4 regions of the Salipaludibacillus sp. HK11 genome follow, and region 4 is predicted to be linked to each of the others. Evidence: riboswitches for the same ligand, from Rfam matches in the RefSeq annotation. Region 4 holds a riboswitch; each other region holds the start of a gene.
What was found. A riboswitch is a leader RNA that binds a small molecule or an ion and turns the genes downstream of it on or off. The one in region 4 is predicted to bind thiamine pyrophosphate.

Region 1: it holds a riboswitch for thiamine pyrophosphate, as region 4 does, so the genes downstream of both, thiM (hydroxyethylthiazole kinase) here and thiS (sulfur carrier protein ThiS) in region 4, are expected to answer to the same signal.
Region 2: it holds a riboswitch for thiamine pyrophosphate, as region 4 does, so the genes downstream of both, tenA (thiaminase II) here and thiS (sulfur carrier protein ThiS) in region 4, are expected to answer to the same signal.
Region 3: it holds a riboswitch for thiamine pyrophosphate, as region 4 does, so the genes downstream of both, ACM26V_RS21160 (YkoF family thiamine/hydroxymethylpyrimidine-binding protein) here and thiS (sulfur carrier protein ThiS) in region 4, are expected to answer to the same signal.

What each region holds. Positions count from the first base shown of each region.
Region 1 covers NZ_CP181045.1:4,590,571-4,595,689, reverse strand. Annotated here, with positions in the region: gene ACM26V_RS21735 (alpha/beta hydrolase) at 1-117, opposite strand, end outside; gene recQ (DNA helicase RecQ) at 452-2,611, shown strand; TPP riboswitch at 2,725-2,825, shown strand; gene thiM (hydroxyethylthiazole kinase) at 2,920-3,735, shown strand; gene thiD (bifunctional hydroxymethylpyrimidine kinase/phosphomethylpyrimidine kinase) at 3,738-4,577, shown strand; gene thiE (thiamine phosphate synthase) at 4,571-5,119, shown strand, end outside.
Region 2 covers NZ_CP181045.1:4,887,348-4,892,466, reverse strand. Annotated here, with positions in the region: gene ACM26V_RS23180 (MFS transporter) at 1-889, shown strand, start outside; gene ACM26V_RS23175 (hypothetical protein) at 970-1,152, shown strand; gene pgeF (peptidoglycan editing factor PgeF) at 1,317-2,153, shown strand; TPP riboswitch at 2,353-2,457, shown strand; gene tenA (thiaminase II) at 2,579-3,244, shown strand; gene ACM26V_RS23160 (dihydrolipoyl dehydrogenase family protein) at 3,297-4,724, opposite strand; gene ACM26V_RS23155 (SpoVR family protein) at 4,980-5,119, opposite strand, start outside.
Region 3 covers NZ_CP181045.1:4,459,541-4,464,659, forward strand. Annotated here, with positions in the region: gene ACM26V_RS21145 (N-formylglutamate amidohydrolase) at 1-337, shown strand, start outside; gene ACM26V_RS21150 (hypothetical protein) at 738-935, shown strand; gene ACM26V_RS21155 (CGCGG family rSAM-modified RiPP protein) at 1,220-1,477, opposite strand; TPP riboswitch at 1,639-1,743, shown strand; gene ACM26V_RS21160 (YkoF family thiamine/hydroxymethylpyrimidine-binding protein) at 1,927-2,529, shown strand; gene ACM26V_RS21165 (ECF transporter S component) at 2,547-3,149, shown strand; gene ACM26V_RS21170 (ABC transporter ATP-binding protein) at 3,133-4,761, shown strand; gene ACM26V_RS21175 (energy-coupling factor transporter transmembrane component T family protein) at 4,745-5,119, shown strand, end outside.
Region 4 covers NZ_CP181045.1:4,220,612-4,225,730, reverse strand. Annotated here, with positions in the region: gene ACM26V_RS20085 (quaternary amine ABC transporter ATP-binding protein) at 1-775, shown strand, start outside; gene ACM26V_RS20080 (ABC transporter permease) at 765-1,616, shown strand; gene ACM26V_RS20075 (glycine betaine ABC transporter substrate-binding protein) at 1,721-2,686, shown strand; TPP riboswitch at 2,950-3,062, shown strand; gene thiS (sulfur carrier protein ThiS) at 3,187-3,384, shown strand; gene ACM26V_RS20065 (thiazole synthase) at 3,389-4,171, shown strand; gene thiO (glycine oxidase ThiO) at 4,218-5,119, shown strand, end outside.

The sequences.
Region 1 (5,119 bases), 370 kb from region 4:
CTCTGGATCAATCATCTCAGCGATAGGAAGCAAATCATTTTCGTCTCCACCTGTGCCATGAAGTAATAATAATGTATGATCGTTCCCCTGTTTCCCTTGTTTAAAAATATGTTTCATTTTGTCACGCTCCTTTTAAGTATCGGTACACTTGCAATATCATTTCTCCACTTTCAAAAAGTAAGTACTATCATTATAATACCTCCCCTAGCTTTTTTCAAAACATTTGCTTTTTACTTAAAAAAAACTACCTAAATCAATCACCTGCTTTAACAGCGTCTTTATTAACAACTTAAAATAAAATTTTTCACGATTATCCCCTAGTATTCACTTAAACAAATCCTGTACACTTAAGTAAGTGCAAATCGTTAAAAAGCAAAAAAATTCCATATAATAGAATAACTGAGCCTTTATTTAAAATATAGAATATAATCTCTATCTACGGAGGAAAACCATGCTGAATCAAGCAGAAGAAAAATTAAAAGAACACTTTGGCTACGATGATTTTCGCAAAGGTCAAAAGGATATACTTGAAAAAGTCTTTGATCATCAAAATACAATGGGTGTCATGCCTACTGGTGGAGGAAAATCAATTTGTTATCAAATCCCTTCACTACTTTTCTCTGGAGTCACACTTGTCGTCTCTCCGCTCATTTCACTAATGAAAGATCAAGTCGATGAGCTTCAAGAAGTTGGGATTGACTCGACATTTATTAATAGCTCGCTCCATCACGAAGAAGTTCGTGAAAGAATTGATGGAATCCGCCATGGAATTCACAAGCTTGTTTATGTCGCTCCCGAGAGATTAGAATCAGCTGGATTTTTACAAATGCTTCAATCTTTACCTATTTCATTAATCGCTGTTGACGAAGCTCATTGCTTATCCCAATGGGGTCATGATTTCCGACCTAGCTATCTGAAAATTCCAAGTCTGATCCAGCAACTGCCTGGTCAACCAGCAGTCTTAGCCCTAACAGCGACGGCTACGCCAGAGGTCACAGAAGACATATGCCAAGCTTTATCTATTTCACCAAAAAACGTTGTTCAAACGGGATTTGCAAGAGAAAATCTTTCATTTCATGTCGTTAAGGGGATGGATCGTGACAAATACATTAAAGATTATATGAAACGAAATAATCGTTATTCAGGCATCATCTATGCTGCCACTAGAAAAGAAGTCGAACGTCTCCATGAAAAATTGACACGCTTGGGAATCTCCGTTGGCAAATATCATGGGGGATTAACAACAGACGAACGCCGACAGATGCAAGAGTCATTCGTTTATGATGAAACGCAAGTCATGGTGGCAACAAACGCCTTTGGTATGGGGATTAACAAATCCAACGTTCGCTTCGTCATACATGCACAAATGCCAAGGAACATCGAAAGTTATTATCAAGAAGCAGGTCGTGCAGGCCGTGATGGTGAAGACAGTGAATGTATCCTCTTGTTTACACCTCAAGATATTCGCATCCAACAATTTCTCATCGATCAATCAACAATGGCAGACGACCGAAAAGAAAATGAATATACTAAACTTCAAGCCATTGTCAATTACTGCCATACAGAAAATTGTTTGCAAGCTTATATCCTCGAATATTTTAGTGACAGTGATATCAAACCTTGTGGACGTTGTTCAGAATGTGTCGACAACCGAAACACGGTAGACGTCACAAAAGAAGCACAGATGGTTTTCTCTTGTATTAAACGGATGAACGAGCGTTTTGGTAAAACAATGGTAGCTCAAGTTCTCGTAGGCTCCGCGAATAAAAAGATGAAAGATTTCTCTTTCACTAAATTATCTACATACGGATTGTTGAAAGATCGCACACAAAAAGAGGTTAGTCAGTTTATCGATTACCTCGTTGCCTCTCAATTTTTAAAAATGAGTGGTGGAAATTACCCAGTCTTACAGCTTACTGAAAATACTATCCCGGTGTTAAAAGGCGAAATCAAAGTCGAAAAGAAACAAGCGAAACAGACGACGGTCCTTGCCAAACAACACCCTCTTTTTGAGACGCTACGAGGGCTTCGTACTTCCTTAGCAAAACAGCATCAAGTTGCACCATACATGGTCTTTTCAGATCAGACTCTAAATGATTTATGCGCAAAGCTTCCTGAAACGAAAGAAGATTTACTGGAAGTAAAAGGTGTCGGTCAAATGAAAGTAGATTCGTATGGCGAACACTTTTTGCAAGCTATTGCAGAATTTTTGCATGCAAATCCAGATGAAAAGAAATCGTTCGACTTACCAAGTCGTTTAAAAAATTACGAACAAAAGCAAACTGACGGAATTGGCAACAAAAAAGATAAGACTCCTAGCTTTTTGAAAACAATCGAATTATTTAATGAAGGTTACACCATCGAACAAATCTGTGCAGCTCGCAATGTGAAATACACAACGATTCAAAGTCACCTTCTCCAAGCGGCAGACGATGGAATTGCCGTCGATTTCGATCGCCTAGTCAAACCAGAGCATATAGCTCAAATAAAGGAAGTAGTAGATCAAATCGGACTTGAAAATGGTATGAAACCAATCAAAGAAGCTCTCTCAGAAGAAATTGATTACTTTACGATTCGCGTGTTTGTTAATGATTACTTAGTCAAGGGATAGACAGGAAAGCCTATACGGCAGCTCCTTCCTACTGATAATTCGCTACCTACCATGCGTTCTCCATGATTTACCGTTTTATTTGTGATAAAATGAAAATAAGAAATAAGTAAATAGTTAACCACTAGGGGTGCCAATTGGCTGAGACAAAGCTTTGCTTGATCCCTTTGAACCTGATCTGGATGGTACCAGCGGAGGAAAGTGGAACACAGCGATAAATTGATCTAGTAGGTCAAATCAGCGCGGTTCCATTTGGAGCAGCGCTTTTTTATTTTCTAAAATCTCACTTTTTTTCAGAAAGGAAGACGATTATGCTACCGATTCACACGTTACGAACGAAAATTCAAGACACCTCACCGCTCATACACAATATTACGAATGTCGTTGTTACTAACTTTACAGCAAATGGACTTTACGCGATTGGAGCTAGCCCTGTTATGGCTTATGCCAAAGAAGAAGTTGAGAATATGGCAAAGGTTGCACAGGCATTAGTTTTGAACATAGGAACACTTACGAAGCAAGAAGTAGAAGCGATGCTCTTAGCCGGAAAAGCTGCAAATCTAGCAAGTACGCCAATTGTACTTGATCCCGTTGGAGTTGGTGCCACGCCATTTAGGACCGAATCTGCTAAAAAATTACTAACCGAATTAAACATCGCAGTTATTCGCGGAAACGGTGGGGAGATTGCCAATTTGATTGATCATTCTGTTGAAATGCGTGGCGTCGACTCTACCGCCAAGATGAATGACACCGTTGCAATTGCTAAAGAAGTTGCGAAAACATGGGGTACAATCGTCGCTTTGACCGGCGAATCAGATGTTATTACTGACGGTGACAGAGTCTATACCGTCGACAACGGTCATTTTCTCCAATCAAAAATAACAGGAGCAGGTTGTTTATTAAGTTCCGTTGTCGGAGCTTTCATCTCTGTTCACGATGATCTATTGGAGGCAGTCACTTGCGCAGTCGCATTTTATGGCATTAGCGCTCAGGTTGCGGCTGAAAAAGAACCCAATATGGGACCTGGTCATTTCCAAGTCCACTTTATCGATGCCCTATACCAATTAACTTCTGGACAAATCGATCATTGGGCTAACTTCAACAAGTCCATCATGGAGGGAAAATGACTATGACACCAAAAGTATTAACAATTGCCGGTTCTGACAGCGGAGGCGGTGCTGGTATTCAAGCAGATATAAAAACATTTCAAGAATTAAACGTGTTTGGAATGTCCGCGATCACTGCAATTACGGCTCAAAATAGCGTTGGAGTTCAAGGAGTTTATCCCGTTGATCCAAAGGGTGTTGCACAACAAATCACTTCAGTAATGGAAGATATCGGTGCTGATGCGGTAAAAACAGGAATGTTGTTTGATAAGGAACGAATTAATATCGTCGTAGATAAAGCGATTGAATATAAGTGGTCATCACTTGTTGTTGACCCTGTTATGGTATCAACTTCAGGCGCCAAATTATTACATCCAGAAGCTATGGACGCGTTAATTAATAATTTAATTCCAAAAGCGACAATTATTACACCAAATATTCCTGAAGCAAAAGAGATCACAAATATGCCGCTTACGACTTTAGACGAAAGAAAAAAAGCTGTGAAGGAAATGTTCAACATGGGTGCTCAATCCGTTTTACTCAAAGGTGGGCACAGCGAAGATGACACTGCTGAAAACATTGTTGATATCTTTTATGACGGACAAAATTTTCACTTTTTTTCTGTTCCATTTATCAAAACAGAACATACTCACGGAACAGGGTGCACGTATTCCGCAGCAATTGCTGCCAATTTGGCAAAAGGACTTCCATTGAAACAAGCTGTCCGTGAAGCAAAGCGATTTATTCATATAGCGATTGAACACGGTTATTCTCTAGGAAAAGGTCCAGGGTCCACCTACCATGCTGCTCATCGTATTTACCAAGAATCTCTAAATGAAATGAAGGTAGAAACAGAATGGTAGATCGAAATAATCTTTTTATAAAAAACGCGCTGAAGCTCTACTTCATAAGTGGAACAAATAATGTTAACAAACCGCTACCAGAAGTGTTATCCGAAGCTATTTCTGGTGGGATCACTCTTTTCCAATTCCGAGAAAAAGGGGACGCATCGCTAACAGGCCGGTCCAAACGGGAGATGGCTCTTAAATTGAAACAGATTTGTCAAGCTAATCAGATTCCTTTCATTATAAATGATGATGTTGAATTAGCATTGGAAATTGGAGCTGATGGCGTTCATGTCGGACAAACTGACGCAAACGGGCCTTTCGTAAGGGAGAAAATAGGCGATAATAAGATCCTTGGTATTTCAGCTCATACAATTGCTGAAGCAAAGCAGGCCGTCAAAGATGGGGCTGATTATATTGGAGTAGGTCCCATGTACCCAACCAATTCCAAGGCAGATGCTGAAGAGGCATGTGGACCAGAGATGATTTCTGCAATGCGTGAAGAGGGGATTACTATTCCAATCGTTGCGATTGGTGGCATTGATATTCACCGTACTAGA
Region 2 (5,119 bases), 670 kb from region 4:
CGTATCGAATACTCTCATTCCCCAATGGTTCATTGAGAAGCGAGGGCGAGCATTTAGCTTCATGATGATTGGAGGCTTTCTAAGTTCTACTCTTTTCCCTCCGCTCAATGCTTGGCTAATTTCAAGTTATGGATGGGAAAATGCTTGGCGTATATTAGGTGCTACAATCATTATTTTTTTCGTCCCCATTTCATTTTTCTTTATGAAAAATAAACCAGAAGATATCGGTCTCCTTCCAGATAATAAAAAAATAGAAATTAATGAAGGTGAACACACACCAAAACTTAAAAATGATATCTCTTGGACGTTAAAGGAAACAATGAGAACACGCCAGTTTTGGCTCTTACTACTCTGTATTGGCATTCCATCGATGCTTAATACAGGTCTAACATTCCACCTTTTCTCGATCCTTAGTGGAAGTGGTCTAAGTTTAACAGCCGCAGCCTTCATCTTAAGCTTAATGGCAATGGTCGGTTTCCCGGTTACAATGTTAGCCGGTTTTATTCTTGAAAAAGTGAAAATTCATTACATGTTCGCTTTTGTTTTCTTTGGTCAATTCATCTTCATCATTACTTTGTACTTTACAGATTCTTTTGTTTGGGCCATCGCATTTGGTATACTTTGGGGCTTCATCGGGGGTATCGAACGAATTGTTGTATCTATGGTGTTCCCTGATTATTTTGGCCGACAGCACATAGGTAGTATTAAGGGAGTTGCAACGACAGTTACTGTATCAGCATCTGCATTCGGACCACTACCGTTTGGAATTGCATATGATTGGTTTGGTGGTTATCAAGAAATCTTGATATTTATGATGGTGTTTCCTGCATTAGGAATCATCGCTAGTTTAATGTCTCCTAAACCATATAAGAAAGAATCATCTTTATAATACGTCTTTGGTGAAATCTTATTGAGAACTTGCTATAATTACTATTAATACTTATTATTATGTGAAAGGCTGTGGGAAACATGGATTTATTTACGATCCCTGATCCATCAGAAGGTGGAATGGGTTATGCATACATTTTTATGATCTTCGTTTTTATTGCTGCCTCGTTCACGGTATATAAATTAAAGAAATCTACAAAACGAGTGACAGAGAAAGAAACACCAAAAGCATATGAAATGTATCAACCTAAAGATAAATCGTAGCAAACCTATTATGTTTAGAGCTCCTGAAATAAGGGGCTCTTTTGTATTCACAGATGTACAATTTTGCTTCTACTCAGAACTTTTATATTCAAATTTCGTATTATATAATGATGAGGAATGGATAGTAAACTAATTCTTCACAGTTACAAAATGGAGGGGTATTTATGGATGAATCCTTTATCCAAACAACCGATTCAACACTAACTATTAAAGATTGGACAAAAATAAATCCCGAGCTCGTTGCCGGTTTCACAACTAAGCATGGTGGCACAAGTCATTTCCCTTATAAATCAAATAATTTCGGTTTACATGTTGGCGACGAGGGTCACAATGTCATTACCAATCGCCAACAACTAGCAGATCAACTTGGTTTCTCACTAGAAAATTGGGTATGTGCAGATCAAGTTCATGAAGATCAAATTGTTAAAGTTTCAAGCGTCCTGACTGGATCTGGAGTTGATGATTATAACGATAGTATTAAAGGAACCGACGGCTTCTATACGAATCAAAAAGATATATTACTTACGTTATGTTACGCAGATTGTGTACCAGTTTATTTTTTCGCTCCTAATTATCACATGATTGGCATTGCTCACGCAGGTTGGAAAGGTACTGTTAAGAATATTTCGGGAAAGATGGTTCAGCTATGGGATATGATGGAGAAAATTCCTCCATCAGAGATTTATGTAACAATTGGACCATCGATTAACCAATGCTGTTATATTGTTGATGACCACGTAATTAATGAAGTAGATAAAGTTCTAGAGGCTGTATCATTCACTACCTCTCCTTATGAACAAATAAGTGATGGGCAGTATCGCCTTGATTTAAAGTCCGTCAATTATTTACTACTTTTACATGCTGGCATTCAAGAAGATCACCTTCTCACGTCCAACTTTTGCACGAGTTGTGACAACGACCTGTTTTTCTCTCATCGCGCTGATCAAGGAAAAACAGGAAGAATGATCAGCTATATTGGCTTCTATAATCAATATAAATAGAAAATTGAGTATATGTCTCCCTCACACATTCGGACCGTTTCTCACTGTTTCTTTCCCTAATTGGCTCGCTTTCTGCTCAAGTGCTGTTTCAAGAATAATTCAGATATGTCATTGGAGAAGATTCAGTATTTTCACTATACTTGATGATAATCCTTGATATTACCAAAAAATGGTGTTACGATTAGTATAATTTCATAACAAGTTCCACTAGGGGTGCCATTTTATGGCTGAGACAAGATTCTTTCTTGATCCCTTAGAACCTGATCTAGTTCATACTAGCGTAGGGAAGTGGCGTGAATCTCTTAATTTTGTTTTACAAACAATAATGAGACTGTTAACGTCATTCCTTCAATGGATTGGCGTTTTTTATTTATCCACCTTTCCCTCATCAGAGTGGTTCTTCTAAAAATAAGGAGGCAACTGACATGAGTTTTACACAGGATTTACGAAACGAAACAGAATCACTATTTAAAGCATGCTATGAACACCCTTTTGTTCAAGGGATTGCAGAGGGGAATCTTGAGAAAGGTCAGCTCATTCACTATGTTAAACAAGACTACGAGTACTTAAATGCAATGATTCAAACACGTGCTCTAACCATGGCAAAATGTAACAACCGCGATGATATGGCCTTATTAAACGAAGGCATCGCTTTTATTTTAAACGACGAAACTCACCCACACAATAATTTCTGTGAGCAAGCTGGCGTTGATTATAAAGACTTAAAAGGAGAGACTCTTGCTCCGACGGCCCATCATTACAGCCAATATATGTTGCAAGTTGCGTCGAATGGCTCTTTAGCTGAATCTTTGGCTGTTGCCCTCCCATGTCCCTGGGTTTATTTGTATATTGGTGAAAGAATCATGAAAGAAGTAAAGCCAAGCCCTGATCATCCCTTTTATCCTTGGATCTCTTTCTACGGAGCTCAAGAAATGCCAAGAATTACAAAGACAATCGATTGGTTAGATCGCCTAGCTGAAGAAGCAACTGAAAGTGATCGTGCTAAAATGAGAACCCACTTTTTAATGGGGTGTCGCATGGAATACATGTTTTTTGATATGGCATATACGAAACAAACGTGGCCATTATAAGTCTTTCGCGATGTGGGTGCCTAAATCGCACCCATTTTTTACTCCCTTAAAACTATCTAAACCAAGAGACATATTGGCTCATCATTTTTGAAAGTGAGCTTCCGAACAACTTCTCTCTCCAATATAAGTCACCAGCATTTTTTACAATTTCACTTCTTGAAGGATAAGGATATACGCTGTTCGAGATTTTTTTCACTGATTCTCCATTCGTTTTCATATAAACTAGCTGTTGCATCCAATCACTCACATTACCTCCTACACCATGAGCACCTAGAATCATTCCCTTGTTGTCCGTAATGATTTTTATCATCGACTGGTTGTCCATTTCGGCAATCATCCGATCAACATGATTATGGTCCATGCGGTAGACTTTATAATTACTACCTCTCTGTTCTTTCACTTCGCTTTCCGTCATTCCTAAATGAAAGATTTCTGGATCTGTATAATAAACCCATGGAACATTTTCATAAGAAACCTTTCTCTTTAAACCGAATACTGCATTAGCAACGACAACTTTCCCCTCATGGGAGGCACCATGTGTAAATGGAAAAGCACCATTAACGTCCCCTAAAGCGTAGATGTGTGGCTCAGAAGTTTGCATCGTCTCTTTAACAATGATTTCTCCTTTTTGATTTACATTAACCCCCGCTTTCTCCAAATTGAGCGTATCTGAATTTGGTCTTCTACCAATAGCTAAAAAAAGTGCATCCGCCTCAATTTCTCGAGCGTGCTGCCCTTTAACTCGAACAAACGTCTTGCCATCTCTTTGAATTACTTTTTCTACTGTTGATGAAGAGAGGAATTCGAGTTCTTTTTTCAATTGATTAAGCAAGATATTTGATACTTCACCATCTTCTTTTGATAAAAGCAAGTCAGAACTGTCAACGACGGATACATTCGATCCTAGCCGGCTTAATGCTTGGGATAATTCTAATCCAATAGGTCCTGCTCCCATCATTACGATTCGTTTAGGTAATTGCTCCATATCAAAAACCGTCTCACTCGTTAAGATTTGAATATTTTCGATACCTTCGACTTCAGGAATTATTGGACGTGATCCCGTTGCTATAATTATACGTTTCCCCTCAATGATGGAACCTGATGATAATTGGATGTGATGGCTATCCTGGAAGGTCGCGGAAGCAAACATGACGTCAACCCCTAATTCACGAAATCTTTTCTCCCCGTCATTTTCCTGGATGATAGATACTGCTGTATGAACTCGATCTTTTGCTAATTGCCATTTTGGCTTACCAGAAACAGAAACCCCGAAAGCTTCAGCTGACTGATATAGTTGATGAACCTCATTTGCGACAGCAATCAATGCTTTTGATGGAACACATCCAAAATGGAGGCAGTCTCCTCCCAAACTGTTTCTTTTTTCTATTAACGCAACTTTTGCGCCAAATTGCGCTGCACCAGCAGCAACCGTTAATCCACCAGAACCTCCACCGATAACAATGATATCGTATGTTTTCATCCTATCTCTCCTTCACAGCTGACTAATACAATCTTTTATTAAAAATACTTCGAAGTTATTTTAGATTGCTCTCTACTTTTATTTACTTGATAGACAAACGAAATAGTTTTATTAAATTTATCATATTACTCAGCTCTAATTCATCTTAAGGGTCTTAATTTGATCTAACTCTTGGTGTTTAAAAATCCGACAGTAACATCTATTCTCCATTATAAAGCTAAAAGGAAGCTAGCCAAAAGCAGCTAGCCCCCTTTTTCATACATACCTTTTACTAATCTTTCTACCGTCATAACAAAAAACAATTGCTCTATCTGATAATACGCTTTCCATATGCACAGATCTTCCCCATAATTGATATAAGTACGGTAAGGTTTTTTCTAAATACTTTGTATCAA
Region 3 (5,119 bases), 240 kb from region 4:
ATGTGATGAGGCTTTGACGGCACCGATGGAAATGATGGTGCACTTTAAAGAATTGTTAGAAGCGAAATTCCACATGTATAAAGCTAATAACAGGGAATTTGTAACGATGAATGATCCGTTTAAAGGCGGGCATGTCACCCGCCTCCACGGAAATATTGGGAAGGTTCCTTGGATCCAATTAGAAGTTAATCGAGTGTTATATTTGCCGCCACCGTCGTTAATATCGCTTCGTCCTAATGATTTACAACAGGTCAAATTAGTTGAATTTAGGAATCTTCTTTACGATGTTTTTTCCGAACTAGTCAAGGACGTACACCCAGGGAAAGCAGCATTATAAATATCATTATGAAGTAGTGTAGATGAATGAACAATGCATGATAAAATTTCTAAAGCATATTATAGAATAGCGAATAAAGCAGCTGATTCCCCATGAGGACACTCAATTTCTTGGTAGTGGAAAGCGAGTGGAAGTTACACGGCTTCTATGCACAAAAATATAATTAGCCATACGTAGATTCATTATAAGATATTTTAAGTGATGGGCTATAAATGTGTCAATTTTATGAAAAGTGAAAAAACTAGTTTGATAAGTTTTAAAGGAGGGGATGTGTATCAAGAGTCTATTCTATGAGGGAGGGGAAATTCCAAGTCACTTTTCGATATATTTTTAAACAATAATCAGCAGCTGCGGTCATTCATCATCATTTATTTTTTAAAAATAATGGGGAGATGATTTTATGTCAACGTTAGCTATTATTCTCGGTATTGTCGTAGTACTTTTAATTATCTTCATTGTTTCAAGCTACAGAAATAATAAGTCAGATATCGGAGAAGCTGTCGACCCACAAAGAAAATGTGACAAATGTGAATATCCAATCCCTAATGATTATATGAAGTCGTTATGCCCTGAATGTAAGTCGTATATAGCCAGATAATTAGCGTCATCGTGTTAGAATAAATAGTGTCTTTGAAAACCAAGGAAGACAAAAAATTTGAAAAATGACGTGTGAAATTGATAACAATTTGATACGTCATTTTTGTTGTGGGAAGGTTTTGATTACGATAGATAGAGCTTCAGATCCAACAGGTAAAAGAGTAATTACGACACATAATAGACTGATTCCAACACATAGACTTCCTTTTCCTACGGATAACAAATTCCAACTAAAACCGTAACTGATTTACTACCAAAATCTTCACGCGAAGTAGCGAATGCGACCTACTTATATACTCTCAATACATACCCTCCGCACCCACACTGATCAATGTACTTCATTTCAACGGTGTCACCGTATTTATCATGAATCATTAAAGATAAATAACTTTCTGGATTTCCAAAAACATCCGGTGTGACGAGATTTACGTAACAACCTTCGACTGTTTCATCAATTGCTTCGAAGGCATGTCGGATAACAAGATCTCGGTTTTCTGCGTACTCTTCGTGCTCCAAACTTGCTGACCAATCTTTATATTCCATAAGTGAAGTCCCCTTTCAAAAGGCTCATTTACCACATTTTAAACTACAAATGTCGCTTATGTCAGTGATATAAATCATCACAATCAATATACACATTACAAATATGGTATTTACAAATTGTAACTATTACAGTTACAATAGAATCAACAATATGATAACCGTGTTCGCACTAGGGGTGCTATATGCTGAGAGACTGGTGAAATTCCTGTTAACCCTTTGGACCTGATCTAGTTAATACTAGCGTGGGGAAGTGCAGGTGAGCAACGTGTAGCCTGATGTTTTTTCAAACCTACATGAACCTTTTCTGCATCTTCCTAACTGGGAGGTGCAGTTTTTGTTTGCCTAAAATGATTGAGTTGGATGATTACTAAAAGTTATGAGATTCCCATTGAGAGCGAATCACCGGTTTACATATTGATTACCAATATTGATAGAGGAGGATTCAGAATATGCAAGGTTTAAGCTGTGGAACAAGTCGAATTGTCGGGTGTCGTTTCTCGATATATCCAATGACGGATAATTTTGTAGACGTGATAAAGAAAGCATTAGAAGAGGTAGACAGTTCAAAAGTGTGGCAAGTAACTGATGATGTGAGTACATGTATACGCGGACGAAGTGAGCACGTGTTTGATGTGGTAAAAGCGATTTTTATTCATGCCGCTAAAACGGGAGTCCATGTCGTTTTTAACGGGACATTTTCGATAGGGTGCCCAGGTGATTCAGATGGTGACACATATATGTCAGAGGATGATAAACGCCTGAATGAAGCGAAATCGGTAATTGAAAAAGTGACAGTGGCGACCCAGTTCGCATTATATCCAATGAATAATCCTGATTATATGCAAGTTATCGCAGATCAAGTTGATGTCGCAAAAAAGCATGGTACGTTTACGAAGGGTGTTCATTATGCTTCGCGATTAGATGGAGATGCAAACGATGTATTTAATACCCTTGAAGAGGTATTCGCTCGTGCGTCAAAAACGAAAGATCATAGTCATGTCACAATGACTGCTGCAATTTCTGCGAACAGTCCATCGAAGAAAGATAAATAGGAGAGGGGATCGCAACGATGATGAAGCAATGGAAATTGAAAGAAATCGTCTTAATGTCGATATTTGGCGTTGTCTTTGCTGTTATTTATTTGCTATTTTTCTTTTTCGGGCAAGGGTTAAGGAATTTTCTCACACCATTTGGTCTAGCGCCATTTGGTTATGAAGTGATCTTTGGCATCTGGTTCATCGTTTCGATTATTGGCGCCTATGTGATAAGAAAACCAGGCGCTGCTTTTTGGCCGGAGTTAATTGCTGGAACTGTTCAAGTACTGATTGGTAGTCCAGCTGGTCCGCAGTTAATTATTTCAGCCGCGATTCAAGGACTTGGTGCCGAGGTTGTTTTCTTGGCAACTAGATATCGTAATTTTTCACTTTCTGTGCTTATACTTGCTGGAATGTCTGCTGCAATGTTCAGTTACGTGTGGGGATGGTTCAATTCAGGGCTAGCGGCGCTGGCACCTGAATTAATCGTAGCGACGTTAGTTGTGCGAATCATTAGTGGTGCTTTGTTAGCCGGTGTGTTAGGTAAGTATATTAGTGATCAGTTAGCGCAAACAGGGGTTCTTCGTGGGTACGCACTAGGAAAGGAGTGGCAAGAAAAACGTGAAAAGTCAGCATAACTTGAGCATTGAGCAACCTCAGCCACTCATTCGCGTAGAAAACCTATCGTTCGATTATGAAAAAAATCAACAATCCTCGCTGATAGATAATGTCAGCTTCGCTATTTATGAAGGAGAAGTAACGCTCCTTCTTGGGGCAAGTGGTTCTGGTAAAAGCACCATATCTCTTTGTTTAAATGGCCTTTATCCTGAAGCGGTGGAAGGTTATTCAATGGGAACTGTGCTTTACCGAGAAAAAAATATTAATCAATTTGAAAAAGGTGAGCTTAACCAAAAAATTGGCATTGTCTTTCAAGATCCTGAAAGTCAGTTTTGTATGATAACTGTTGAAAATGAATTGGCCTTTACAATGGAAAACATTCGCATCCCTCAAAGTGAGATGTCAAAACGTATGGATACTATTCTTGAAGCTGTAGGATTAACTGATTTAAAGGAACGAGCTATTCACGAGCTTTCAGGAGGACAAAAGCAAAAGGTTGCACTAGCTTCCGTTCTATTGTTAGAGCCAGAGTTACTCATTTTAGATGAACCAACAGCAAACCTGGATCCTGTTTCTAGCATAGAATTTATTGAGTTAGTTGCTCAGTTGCAAAAAGAGCGAGGAATGTCTGTATTTATTATTGAACACCAACTTGACGATTGGATTCCATACACAGACAATGTTCTTGCGCTCAGCAATGAAGGCAAGTTGATTGTTGATGGTAAACCAGATCAAGTATTCAATGAGAATTCTGATATATTAATTGCACAAGGAATTCATATTCCTAAACGAGATAAAACAGTTATGACTAGCGAAATCGGAAATCGAGTTGATCAATCGAAAAAGTTTCTCGAACAAAGCCTATCATTAACAAACCTAACGTTTAGACGAAAGAAAAAATTAATTTTAGACAAAATTAATTTATCGATACAAAAAGGCGAGTTCATCGCAGTCGTCGGTGAAAATGGTGCTGGGAAATCGACGCTCCTTCAATTGATGGCAGGGATTCTTACACCTACTCAAGGGGAAATTGAATTCTTGAAACAGCCTTTAAAACAATGGAGCGAGCAGGATCTTAGGCAGAAGATGGGGTTTGTTTTTCAAAATCCGGAACATCAATTTATTACTGATACGGTTTATGATGAAGTAGCCTTTGGTATGAAATTGAACGACATGGATGTAGAGAAAATGAATGGCAAGATAGATACGCTTTTAGCGCATTTTCAACTATTGAACCACCAATGGAGCAATCCGTTCTCATTAAGTGGAGGTCAAAAACGTCGACTTAGTGTGGCGACGATGCTTGATGAAACGCCTGAACTGTTGTTATTTGATGAACCGACGTTTGGCCAAGATGCAAAAACAACAGTAGAGTTAATGAACATTATTATTGAACTAAAAGAAAAAGGAACAACGATTGTTTTCGTCACTCATGACATGGATTTAGTCGATCAGTATTGTGAAAGAACGTTTGTATTAGATGGTGGAAATATTGTTTTTCATGGTCATCCCGAGGACTTATGGAAGAAAACAGGTTTACTTAAACAAGCTAGGTTACGTCGACCATATCGTATTCGGAACATAGACTCTGAAAAAAATGAAGTAGGTGAAGTGTATGATCTCGTCCGTTAACCCGGCGTTAAAAATGGTAGCGATCCTTGTTCCTGGTGTGTTACTAAGTTTTAGCTTTGATATCTTCACACCACTCGCCTACCTCGTGTTTACCGTAGCTTTCACTTTCATATTTAGTGACATACCAATAAAAAAATGGTTGTTGTTTTTTTCGCCTTTTATTTTCTTAGCATTAGGCTTTGCTTGGATGACGGTTCTTTACACGAGTGATAATTTCGCAGGAGGGCGTGTCCTTTTTGAATTCTGGTGGTTTGAAGTGACAACGGGGGGAGTCATGGTTGGGATTAGTCTTGCGCTTCGCTCTCTGTGTTTCGTTGCTTTGTCGCTCATGTTTATCTTAACAACCGATTCAACGAAG
Region 4 (5,119 bases):
AGCGTTTGAATCGTTGAAACTTGTCGGGTTGGACGGATATGAAAATCAATATCCAGATCAACTATCCGGTGGCATGCAACAGCGTGTCGGACTTGCCCGAGCATTAGCAAACGACCCAAGTGTCCTCCTTATGGATGAAGCCTTTTCCGCACTTGACCCACTTATTCGTAAGGACATGCAGGATGAACTTCTTGATTTGCAAGTGAAAATGCAAAAAACAATCATCTTTATCACACATGATTTAGATGAAGCGTTACGAATTGGAGATCGAATCACGATCATGAAGGATGGTGCTATCGTGCAAGTAGGCACACCGGAAGATATCTTAGTAAATCCTGCGAACGATTATGTGGAACGATTTGTTGAAGATGTCGATCGATCGAAAATTTTAACTGCAAGCCATATTATGAAACGTCCTGAGACAGTCAATATAGAAAAACACGGTCCTCGTGTTGCTTTAGAGCGTATGAGAGAAGAAGGGCTATCGAGCATTCTTGTTATTGACAGTAAACGGAACTTACAGGGTTATGTGACTGCCGATGATGCTTCCGACGCGCAAAAGAAAGAGATTAAAACGCTTGAAGGTATCTTGCAAAGCGATATACCAAAAGTGGATAAAGAAACGCCAATGCAAGATATCTTTAATGTCATTCATGATTCTCCAACACCCGTTGCCGTCATAGAAAACGACAGACTAGTTGGAATTATTGTACGAGGTGCGGTCATTGCCGCACTTGCTCGAGATAGTGAGGTGGAAACAGAAGATGCTCAATAATATAACAGGATTCATACCACAAATTCCAATCGCTGAAGGGACAGCATTCGTTGTTAATTGGCTGACAAGTTGGTTCGCATTTTTATTTAATCCGATTAAAGAACATTTTGGAGATTTCATGGGGTGGACAGCAAGCCTCTTATATAGTATTCCACCAATTATCGTTATTCTTGTCGTCGCATTAGGCGCCTTTCTCATTACCGGGAAAAAATATGGTCTTGCTGCGTTTTCTGTCGTAGGCCTTTGGCTCATATACAACCAAGGCTTATGGGAAGAATTAATGTTTACATTTACTTTAGTCTTTCTTGCAAGTATCTTATCCATTATCATTGGTGTTCCATTTGGAATTTTAATGTCTAAAAGCAGAACAGCCGATGCGCTCATAAGACCAATTCTTGATTTTATGCAAACAATGCCTGCCTTTGTATATTTAATTCCTGCCGTTGCTTTTTTCGGTATTGGTATGGTACCTGGTGTTTTTGCATCATTAATATTCGCAACACCACCAACAGTTCGTTTTACGAATTTAGGTATTCGACAAGTTCCAACTGAACTAGTTGAAGCTTCCGATGCATTTGGTAGTACGGGTGCACAAAAATTATTTAAAGTTGAACTCCCGATGGCTAAAGCAACGATTATGGCAGGAATAAATCAAACAGTGATGCTTGCCCTATCGATGGTTGTTATTGCATCGATGATTGGTGCGCCTGGTCTTGGAAGAGAAGTTCTATCGGCGCTACAGCGTGCACAAGTTGGACCTGGTTTTGTTGCAGGTTTAGGAATAGTTATTTTGGCTATTATCATTGATCGATTCACACAAAATGTGAATACAAAAAAATAATCTTGTGATCGTTAAACGAACACAAGTCCTAATGACGTTGGTACACTTTTCATTTGAAAAGTTTCCATATATATAAAATAGAAAGAAAGAAGGGGATTTAAATTATGATTAAACTTAACTGGAAACGTCTTGGTTTAGCAGCAGGACTTTCATTGTCATTACTAGCAGCAGGATGTGGAGATAATGAAAATGCAAATGAGAATAACGCTAATCTAAATGACGGTAACAATGAAAATGGCAACGAAGAAAATACAGGAAATGCAGATACTGGTGCAAATGTAGGAGAAGGTAAGGAAATTGAATTAGTTTACGTAGAGTGGGATTCTGAAATCGCATCTACCCATGTTATTGGTAAAGTATTTGAAGATCAAGGTTATGATGTTACATTAACTCCGATCGACAACGCAATTATGTGGCAATCCGTTGCTAATGGTGAAACTGACGGAATGGTTGCAGCTTGGTTACCAGCTACACACGGCGACTTATATGACGAATATAGTGATCAATTGGTAGATCTTGGTGAAAACTTAGAAGGTGCTAAAATAGGTTTAGTTGTTCCTGAATATATGGATGCAACTACTATTGATGATCTAGCTGATTTTGCAGATGAGATGGGCAGTTCAATTACCGGAATTGAGCCAGGAGCTGGTGTTGTTCAAGCAGCTGAAAATGCTACTGAAGAATACGAAGGTCTAGCTGGTTGGGATGTTCAAACATCTTCTAGTGGCGCTATGGCTACAGCATTAGGTGAAGCTATTAGCAACGAAGAACCAATTGCGGTGACAGGTTGGACACCTCATTGGAAGTTCGCTTCTTATGATTTGAAATATTTAGAAGATCCTGAAGGTACATTTGGTGATGCTGAAGTTATTAAAACAATGGTTCGTGAAGGACTAGAAGATGATATGCCAAACGCATATACAATCTTGGATCAGTTCAACTGGACTGCTGACGATATGGAAGAAGTTATGCTCGACATGGAAGATGGTACGTCTCCAGAAGATGCAGCAGCTGCATGGGTTGAAGCTAACGAAGATGCAGTAGCAGAATGGATTGAAGGTTTAGAATAATTTAACAACATGAATCTTGAAGCCGAGGATGGATATCCTCGGCTTTTTTGTACGATAAATTATGAGTAAGGAATTTAGATACAAAAACTAGGATTATCGTGCCCTTCAGATGAGAGTGGAAATTTGAAGGGATATGTCACAAAATGCCGCTCCAAATGGGGAAGGCTCTTTGCAGGGAAAACCATCCCCCTTCCGCTTCCCTTTCCATTTCCCATTAAATCATTTACAATACTAACTAGTACAGATGTTAACTAAATTAATAGTTCCATGACTAGGGGTGTTTATCACAACAAACTGAGAAAAAGGTCATTCTGATCCTTTTACCCTTGAACCTGATCTGGCCCATACCAGCGTAGGAAAGTCGATGCAACATATACAGCGATTGCAGCCGTATTCCGTTCACTTATGGGATACGGCTTTTATATCTTTTTGCAACAAGAGAGGAGAGCACTTATGAATCAGTTATATTTATACACAAACCTAGTAGAGGAGAGAATCGTATGAATCTTATTATTAACGGACAAGCGCATGACCTTCAATCCCATACCGTTACAGACGTAATCTCTCATTTCAAACTAAAACCAAATCTTATCATTGTAGAAATGGACGGAGAAATTATTGACCGTGATAATTGGTCCGAAACCGTTTTAAAAGAAGGATCAAAAATAGAGCTAGTTGAATTTATCGCAGGAGGTTGATCACATGAAACGACAAAAGTTAACTATTGCTGGCAAAGAACTTTCATCTCGCTTTTTATTAGGAACCGGACGTTATCCAAATCCTTATGTACAAAATGAAGCGATTCGTGCTTCAGGTACAGATGTGCTTACATTCGCTATTCGCCGAGCAAATTTGGAGTCGCCTGGAGAAGATGCTATTCTTCAACATTTGGAGGAAGACCACTCGTTTACATACCTTCCAAATACTTCTGGTGCGAAAACGGCTGAAGAGGCTGTACGGATTGCCCGCTTAGCCAAAGCATCAGGATTAAGCGATTGGATTAAAATCGAAATTAGTGCAAACGAAAAAACACTACTTCCTGATCCTTTAGAAACATTAAAGGCAACGGAAATCCTTGTTGCTGAAGGATTTACCGTTCTTCCTTATACATCAGATGACCCTGTTTTATGTAAGCGATTAGAAGAAGCAGGGGCAGCGGCAGTGATGCCTGGGGGATCTCCTATTGGTACTGGACTAGGAATATTAAATCCGTATAATTTATCGTTAATTATAGAAGATGCAGAAGTACCGATTATCGTTGATGCTGGATTAGGTTCTGCGATGGATGTCACCCAAGCAATGGAACTTGGTGCAGACGGCGTCCTAATGAATACACCTGTTGCCAAAGCAAAGGATCCTGTGAAGATGGCCCTTGCAATGAAATACGCCATCGAGGCTGGACGTTTATCATATGAAGCGGGAAGAATTCCGAAGAAAAAATACGCCACCGCTTCCAGTGGATTACAGTCATTTATTTCAAAATAGGGTCTACTAAATAACTATTATTGATATGCAAGGAGGAACAACACTTATGAAAGAAGAAATTTTGGTTCTCGGGGGCGGGGTCATTGGATTAGCAACAGCTTTTTCACTAAGTCGCCGTGGCTTTGAAGTAACCGTTCTCGAGAAAAAAGCATGCGGTGGGCAAGCTTCTGGAGCTGCAGCTGGCATGCTCGCTCCATTCTCTGAAATTAGTGAAGATCCAGACCCTTTTTTCGCCTTTTGCTTAGAAAGTTTACGTATGTTCAAGCGGTGGCAACAGGATATCAAAGACGCGTCCGGGATTGATTTTGAATATACAGAGAGCGGTAGTATTCACGCCGTTTATCACGAATCCGACATCCTTTCACTTGAATCACGAATCGACTGGCAAAAGGAGTTTGGATCAGAGGCTGAAATTATTGACGGGGCGCGCTTAGAATCCTTGGAACCAAACCTTTCAGACGAAGTAGTAGCAGCGATCCATTCAAATGAAGAAAGCCATGTCTTCGCTCCTGATTATGTAAAAGCATTAAAGATTGCCTGTGAGAATAATGGCGTCACGATCATCGAAAACACCGGAACGGTGTTGATTGAAAGTTGGCGGTCTGCCCCTGTTCTCAAAACATCCAACGGTCAAACCTACACTGGCGACCGCTTGGTGATTTGCTCAGGAGCTTGGGCACAAGAGCTTGAAGACGTATTTGAGATTCGTCTCCCTGTGTTTCCAATCCGCGGACAAATTTGTGCTTATGAACTTGGGCAAGAAAACGTCAATCATATTGTCACAACGAGCCAAGGGTATCTTGTCCCAAAATCAAATGGAACCTTGGTAAATGGTGCATCTGAGGATATTGCAGGATTTGCAACAGATGTCACTAAAAAAGGTATCGAAAGGCTAGTTAACTGGAATAAACGAATTCTTCCTTTTTTAAAAACAAAGACACCTTTTCA